DNA from 3 places in the Nonomuraea sp. NPDC050022 genome. Region 2 is predicted to be linked to each of the others. Evidence: predicted binding sites of a transcription regulator. Region 2 holds the regulator's gene; each other region holds the start of a gene.
What was found. The regulator LexA, encoded in region 2, represses DNA repair genes until DNA is damaged. The targets are predictions, from matches to a motif close to TCGAACANNTGTTCGA.

Region 1 (2,247 bases), on a different contig from region 2:
GTCGTCTGCCGGCGAACGTTGAGCGCATGCCATCAAATTCCGATTCAGGGCGCAGGCATAGTCTCGCCTCCGATGCCTGTCTCGTTGCCGTCAGCGTCACGGAAGACCCACTTGCAGACGTTGCCGTGCTGCTCCATGTCCACCGGCCGCAGGCCGCGCCCTGCGATCCGCTCCACCTCGGACGTCGGATCGTCCAGCCAGATCATGCTCACGCCGCCGCCGGCGCGAGCGGCGTCCTCGATGACGTACACGTACCGGTCCTCGGCCAGTTGCCACACCGCTTCGACGTCGTTGGGCCAGAACGCCGGACCCCTGCCGAGAAGCCTGGTGTACCACTCCACGGCACTCTTGCAGTCGCGGACAGGGATGCCCGCGAAGATCCCCACTGCCACGATCGGATCTCCTCTCGCCACAGGGCCGGGAAGGTCCAGCCCACCAAAGGAATAGACTCCGCGCGTCTGCGGAAATCATCGCGGTCCGCGTCAGGCGCGCGGGGGGACCGCCTCGTCCGACCCCTGTGGGCAGACGCTCTGGCCTGCACACTTAATCTTCGATGTCACGAGCTCGCGTCCGTCAAGGTTCATCGGCACGCGCTCAACGTTCGGTGTAGGGGGACAGGAGCCGTTTGCGTGGGGCATTACCGCGTGTTCCTGCTGTGATCGAACAGCCGTTCGGCTAGGATGTAATCCGCCAGGCCACGCCCTCCCAGCGGCGACTCCGCAAAACTGTCGGTGGCAGGCCGTAGCTTTCACTCGACTGATCGGACCACAACCCTCCAGGGGGAGTTCCCATGGCTATCAACGACCGCGAGAAGGCCCTCGAGACCGCCCTCGCTCAGATCGAGAGGCAGTTCGGCAAGGGCTCCGTCATGCGCCTCGGCGACGACGCCCGAGCCCCCATCGAGGTGATCCCCACGGGTTCGATCTCCCTGGACGTCGCGCTGGGCATCGGCGGATTGCCGCGTGGCAGGATCGTCGAGGTCTACGGCCCGGAGTCCTCGGGTAAGACCACGATCGCCCTGCACGCGGTGGCCAACGCCCAGCGCGCGGGCGGCATCGCGGCGTTCATCGACGCCGAGCACGCCCTCGACCCCGAATACGCCAAGAAGCTCGGCGTCGACACCGACGCTCTGCTCGTCTCCCAGCCCGACACGGGTGAGCAGGCGCTCGAGATCGCCGACATGCTGATCAGGTCGGGCGCCGTCGACATCATCGTCATCGACTCGGTGGCCGCCCTGGTCCCCAAGGCCGAAATCGAGGGCGAGATGGGCGACAGCCACGTCGGCCTCCAGGCCCGCCTGATGTCCCAGGCCCTGCGCAAGGTCGCCGGCGCGCTCAGCAACACCGGCACCACCGCCATCTTCATCAACCAGCTCCGCGAGAAGATCGGCGTCATGTTCGGCTCGCCCGAGACCACGACCGGCGGTAAGGCGCTCAAGTTCTACGCCTCGGTCCGCCTCGACATCCGCCGTATCGAGACGCTCAAGGACGGCACGGAGGCGGTCGGCAACCGCACGCGGGTCAAGGTCGTCAAGAACAAGATGGCCCCGCCCTTCCGGGTCGCCGACTTCGACATCCTCTACGGCGTGGGCGTCTCCCGCGAGGGCGGCCTCATCGACATGGGCGTCGAGCACGGCTTCGTCCGCAAGTCCGGCGCCTGGTACACCTACGAGGGTGACCAGCTCGGCCAGGGCAAGGAGAATGCCCGCAACTTCCTGAAGAACCACCCCGACATGTCCAACGAGATCGAGAAGAAGATCAAGGACAAGCTCGGCGTCGGCCCCCGCTTGGACGCCCCGGCCGAGGCACCCGCGGCCCCGGCCGCCCCCGCCGCCGCTCCCTCGGGCCGCGGCGCCAAGGCCGCCGCCACGCCGAAGCCCGGTGACGTCTGATCAGTCGCCACATGAGTGACTCTGATCGGTCGTCGGATGAGTGACACGGACCCGTCGCAGGCGCCCCATTCCCATGACTGGGGCGCCTGGCCCGACCTCCCCACTCCACCTCCGGGCCGCCGCCGCAACTCCAGCGCCAACCTCTTTCCGCGGTCATCAACCCCGGAGGACACCTGGCCCTCCGAGCTCTCCTCGGACGACTCACCTCGAGGTCGGAAACCATCCCGGAGGAAACGGTCCAGCGGGAGGCTGCCCGGCGGCGACTCGTCCGATGGGAGGCCGCCTGGCGGCGAACCGTCTAGCGGGAAGCTGCCCGGCACCGAGCCGTCGGGTAGGAAGCCGTCCGGCGGGGAGCC
Region 2 (2,247 bases):
GCGAACCAGCAGACCCCGAACCACCGGACGCCAGCCCAACAGAAGCCGAACCGGCGGAACCCCGACCGGCGGAACCCCGACCGCCAGCTCCCGGACCGGCGGAGCCCGAACCGACGAGCCCCGAACCGACGAGCCCCGGACCAACAGACCCCGGACCGCCAGACCCCGAGCCGCCAGACCCCGGACCAACAGACGTCAGTCCAACAGGCCCCAGGCCGACCGACGCCGAACCGCCAGACCTCGGACCGGCCGATCCCGAATCGCTAGGCCCCGAATCGCCGGACGCCGAACCAGCGGATCCCGAACCAGCGGACACCGGTACAACCGACACGGCCGCCGGTCCAACCGACCCCGAACCGACGGACGCCGGAGCCCGGTTGTCGGAGTTGTCACGGGTATGCGGGCGTTCGCGATCTGACCGATTGGCGGAATCGCCACCCCGAGAACCGTCACCCCGGTCGTCACCCGTGTTATCGCCCCCTGCCACCGGTCGCCGGGTGGCGTCCGCCAGGAGGGTGAGTCGCTTGACGTCGTCGCTGGTCGCATCTGTGATGGTGGTCGCTCGCATGTGTGACCTCCCAGCCGTCCCGGCCCGAAAAAAAGACCCAATAAAGATCGGCAAATCGAACACGGTGTCGATCGAACTCCCGTACGATGTTGTACACCACGCTGCCAACAATTTCGAGGAAGACTCGAACAATTGTTTGAAGATGATCTTCAACAGCGATACGGTCGCTGTGTGCGACACGAAGACCACGGACCGGGAGATTCGCCGGTGAGGCGGGCCACCGGGCGAGGAGGCAGATCATGAGCGATCGGGATGACACCAACGGGGTCAGTGACCTCGCGGTGCGTCGGCGTGACTCCCTGGGACTGACGCCCAGGCAACGCAAGATCCTCGAGGTGATTCGCGACTCGGTCCAACAGCGGGGCTACCCGCCGTCCATGCGCGAGATCGGCGAGGCCGTGCAGCTGACCAGCACGTCCAGCGTGTCGCACCAGCTGACGGCGTTGCAACGCAAGGGCTACCTGAGACGCGACCCTCATCGGCCGCGCGCTCTCGAGGTGCGTCTTCCCGGCGAGCCCGTGCTCTGGGTCGATCCCGACGCCGCCAACGAGTCCGACTCCCCGGTGAGCAGGCCCACGGCCGCCTATGTGCCGCTGGTCGGCCGGATCGCCGCCGGTGGGCCGATCCTCGCCGAGGAGAGCGTCGAAGACGTCTTCGCCCTGCCCAAGCAACTGGTCGGCGAAGGCACCCTCTTCCTCCTGCAGGTCGCCGGTGATTCGATGATCGACGCCGCCATCGCCGACGGCGACTGGGTCGTCGTCCGCCAGCAGCCGGTCGCGGAGAGCGGTGACATCGTGGCGGCCATGATCGAGGGCGAGGCTACGGTGAAGACGTTCAAGCGCAAGGACGGCCACGTCTGGCTGGTGCCACACAACGCCAACTACGACCCGATCCCCGGCGACGAGGCCAGCGTCCTGGGCAAGGTCGTAGCGGTCCTCCGCCGCCTCTGACTCCACACAGGTTTCCGGGCGCATGACAGGGTCATGCGCCCGGAAAACCGTACGTGTGTCTTACGAGTGGCCACGACCATACGGGTGGCTGATGGGTGGCCATGGATCGTATCGGGTGGCTACTGGGCATCTCCTGTACGGGCGTAGGTACGGACCGTACAGACGGCTAGCGGGTATCGACCGTGCGGGTGTCCAATGGGCATCAGTCGCGCGGATGGCTGACGGGTACGGCAGGAAGGCACCGCTCCTGTGATCCACGAGTGGTTGGTGTGGTTTCGCCACCAGCCACCTTGTGGGCCTGCCACATCGACGGGCCTTCGAGCATTTCGGCGCGAACGGACCGACCGAAGGCGAGACCGTCTGACCGGCCAGATGTGCCGACGATGAGACGGACTGATCAGTGAGACGGGTCGCCCGTGAGACCGGGCCGCCCGGCGAGATGGGCCGACTCCGAGATCAGGCTGGGCGTAAGACCGGGTTGACCGGTGAAGGGCCGACGATGAGACGGACTGATCAGTGAGACGGGCCGCCCGTGAGACTGGGCCGCCCGGCGAGATGGGCAGGTCGGCGCGAGATTGGGCCCGGTGAGACGGGCCGACGGTGCAATGAGCTGGCCATGAGACGGGCCAGCCGCCGTGAGACGGGCCGACCAAGCCAACCGTGAAACCGGGCCAACCGGACAAATGGGCTGGCCGTAGGGCCGGGCCGACCGTGAGACGAGATGGCTGT
Region 3 (2,247 bases), on a different contig from region 2:
AGCCGAAGAGGGTGAGCGACTCCTCCCGCACCACCAGCGACGTGGCCAGCCGCGCCTCCTCGCCCACCCTGAGCGCGGCGAGGGTGGCGGGTGTGCAGTGGGTGAGGATGCCGACCCCGCCGACCTCGATCACCGCGCCGTAGGGGGTGATCGCCGTCACCTGCCCGGCCACGGACGCGATCACAGCGCCACGTCCTTCCCTGTCGGACGGCCCTCTGCCATACGGCTCAGGGACGTGCGGTCCTCTGTCGCGCGGCTCTGGGCCGTGCGGCCCTGTGTCGTACGGGGGGCCCGGGCCGTGCGGCTCTGGGCCCTTGCCACGGCCTCGGCCAGCTTGTGCTGGGCGCCGCCGCGCCACACGTGGCAGATGGCCAGGGCGAGCGCGTCGGCGGCGTCGGCGGGCTTGGGCATCTCGCTGAGCCGCAACAGGCGGGTCACCATGGCGCCGATCTGCTTCTTGTCGGCGGTGCCACTGCCGGTGATGGCCGCCTTGACCTCGGACGGGGTGTGGAGCGCGACGGGCAGGCCGCGCCTGGCCGCGCACAGGACCGCGATGCCCGCCGCCTGGGCAGTGCCCATGACCGTGCGGACGTTGTGCTGGCTGAACACCCGCTCGACCGCCACCGCGTCGGGACGCACCTCGTCGAGCCACTGCTCGATGCCGGCCTCGATGCCGACCAGCCGGGTGCCCAGCTCCTCGTCGGCGCCGGTGCGCACCACACCGACGGCCACCAAGGACAGCGGCGCGCCCGGCCGCCCCTCGACCGCGCCAAGGCCGCACCGGGTCAGCCCCGGATCGACGCCCATCACCCGCACCGGCCTGCCTCCCCGCGCCGCCGAACATCTGTTCGGCACGAGACTCTACCCCGGCTGACGTGCCCGCGCATCGGGAAACGCCCGCGAGCATGGGCCATCCGCCGGGAACACCCGCGACCGTGCGCCAGCCCTCCGGAACGCCCGCGACCGTACGACCGCCTTCTGGAACGCCCGCGACCGTACGACCGCCGGAGAGCGGACGTGGCTGGGGCGGTCAGAAGTAGTCCAGCATGTACGGCTTGGCGGCGAAGACGGTGTCCAGTAGCTCGTCGTAGCGCTCGTGCCCGGACATGAGGCCGCCGCGCCGCAGCGTGGCCGCCGGGATCCCGGCGTACAGCGCGGAGAGGCCGTTGATCGACAGCACCGCCCCGGACTCCCCCGAGTCCCCGAGCGGCGTGGCGGCCCCGGCCCCGCCGGAGAACTCCAGCCGCCAGCGCCCCGTGTTGCCCGCCCGCAGCCGGTCGGTCACCTCGACGACCGCCTCGCCCGCGACCGCGGCCGGGTATCCCCTGCGCTCCACGGCCGCCGCCACGTCGAGGACGCGGAACATCCACCGCACCTGCTTGATGGTCTCCGTGGACCGCTCACGCAGCAGCCACAGCACCGGGTCGTCGGGCGCGACGTTGGCGGTGACGTGCGCGGCCATCGACGACGCGCTGCCCACCAGCGACCACAGCGCCCTGGCGGTCTGCTCGGACTCGGCGACGAGGTTGTCGACCTCGATGTCCGGGCCGGCCCAGCGGTAAACGACGTAGCCGTCCGGCGCCAGATAGAGGAAGTCGTCCTCCTGGCCGAGCCACAGCGCCCAGGTGCGTTCGTCCCATGAGACGGGGCCGGAGGCGCGCGCGGCGCCGTGCGCCCGCCGCAGCACCGAGACCACCTCGGCCGCGTCGCCGGGACCCATCCTGCGCAGCTCGACCCGGCCGCTGGGCGGGATCGTCCGCAGCGACTCGGCCGGGAGCGTGACGCGGTGCTGCGCCCCCGCGTGCTCGTAGCCGGCCGAGCGGTAGAGCGGCGTGGTGGCCGGATAGAGCGCGGACACGGCGTCGCCGAACGCCACGGCCCGCTCCACGGTGGCCTGCATGAGCCGGCCACCGACCCCCTTGCCGCGATCCTCCGGGCTGACGGTGACGGCCGCGACCCCGGCCAAGGGCTGCGGCTTGCCGTGCCACCACTGGGTGAACGGGCGCAGCCGCGCGGTCGCGACCAGCCTGGGCCCGTCGAACATGCCCAGGTAGCGGCCCTCGGCCAGCGCCGGCAGCGCCGCCTGGCGCCAGCGCTCCCGCTCGGCGGCCGGAACCAGGCCGAAGGAGCGCTGGCGAAGGTCGAGAACGGCGTCAAGGTCGTCGGAGGTCACATCACGGATGTCCACGGTCCCACAATTTACGCAGGTGAGGCGTCCGCCCGCGAACGGCCCACGGTGATGGCGAG

Region 1: recA (recombinase RecA) is a predicted target of LexA. The motif match lies at 660-675, and genes of this name have one in related genera.
Region 3: ruvC (crossover junction endodeoxyribonuclease RuvC) is a predicted target of LexA. The motif match lies at 837-852, and genes of this name have one in related genera.

Annotation. Positions count from the first base shown of each region.
Region 1 covers NZ_JBITKE010000010.1:313,315-315,561, forward strand. The annotation lists gene ACIBO2_RS39410 (hypothetical protein) at 1-33, opposite strand, end outside; gene ACIBO2_RS39415 (VOC family protein) at 45-392, opposite strand; gene recA (recombinase RecA) at 791-1,891, shown strand.
Region 2 covers NZ_JBITKE010000009.1:228,732-230,978, reverse strand. The annotation lists gene ACIBO2_RS36275 (hypothetical protein) at 525-779, shown strand; gene lexA (transcriptional repressor LexA) at 808-1,518, shown strand.
Region 3 covers NZ_JBITKE010000011.1:62,801-65,047, forward strand. The annotation lists gene ruvA (Holliday junction branch migration protein RuvA) at 1-184, opposite strand, end outside; gene ruvC (crossover junction endodeoxyribonuclease RuvC) at 181-816, opposite strand; gene eis (GNAT family N-acetyltransferase) at 1,031-2,188, opposite strand; gene ACIBO2_RS40895 (carbohydrate ABC transporter permease) at 2,200-2,247, opposite strand, start outside.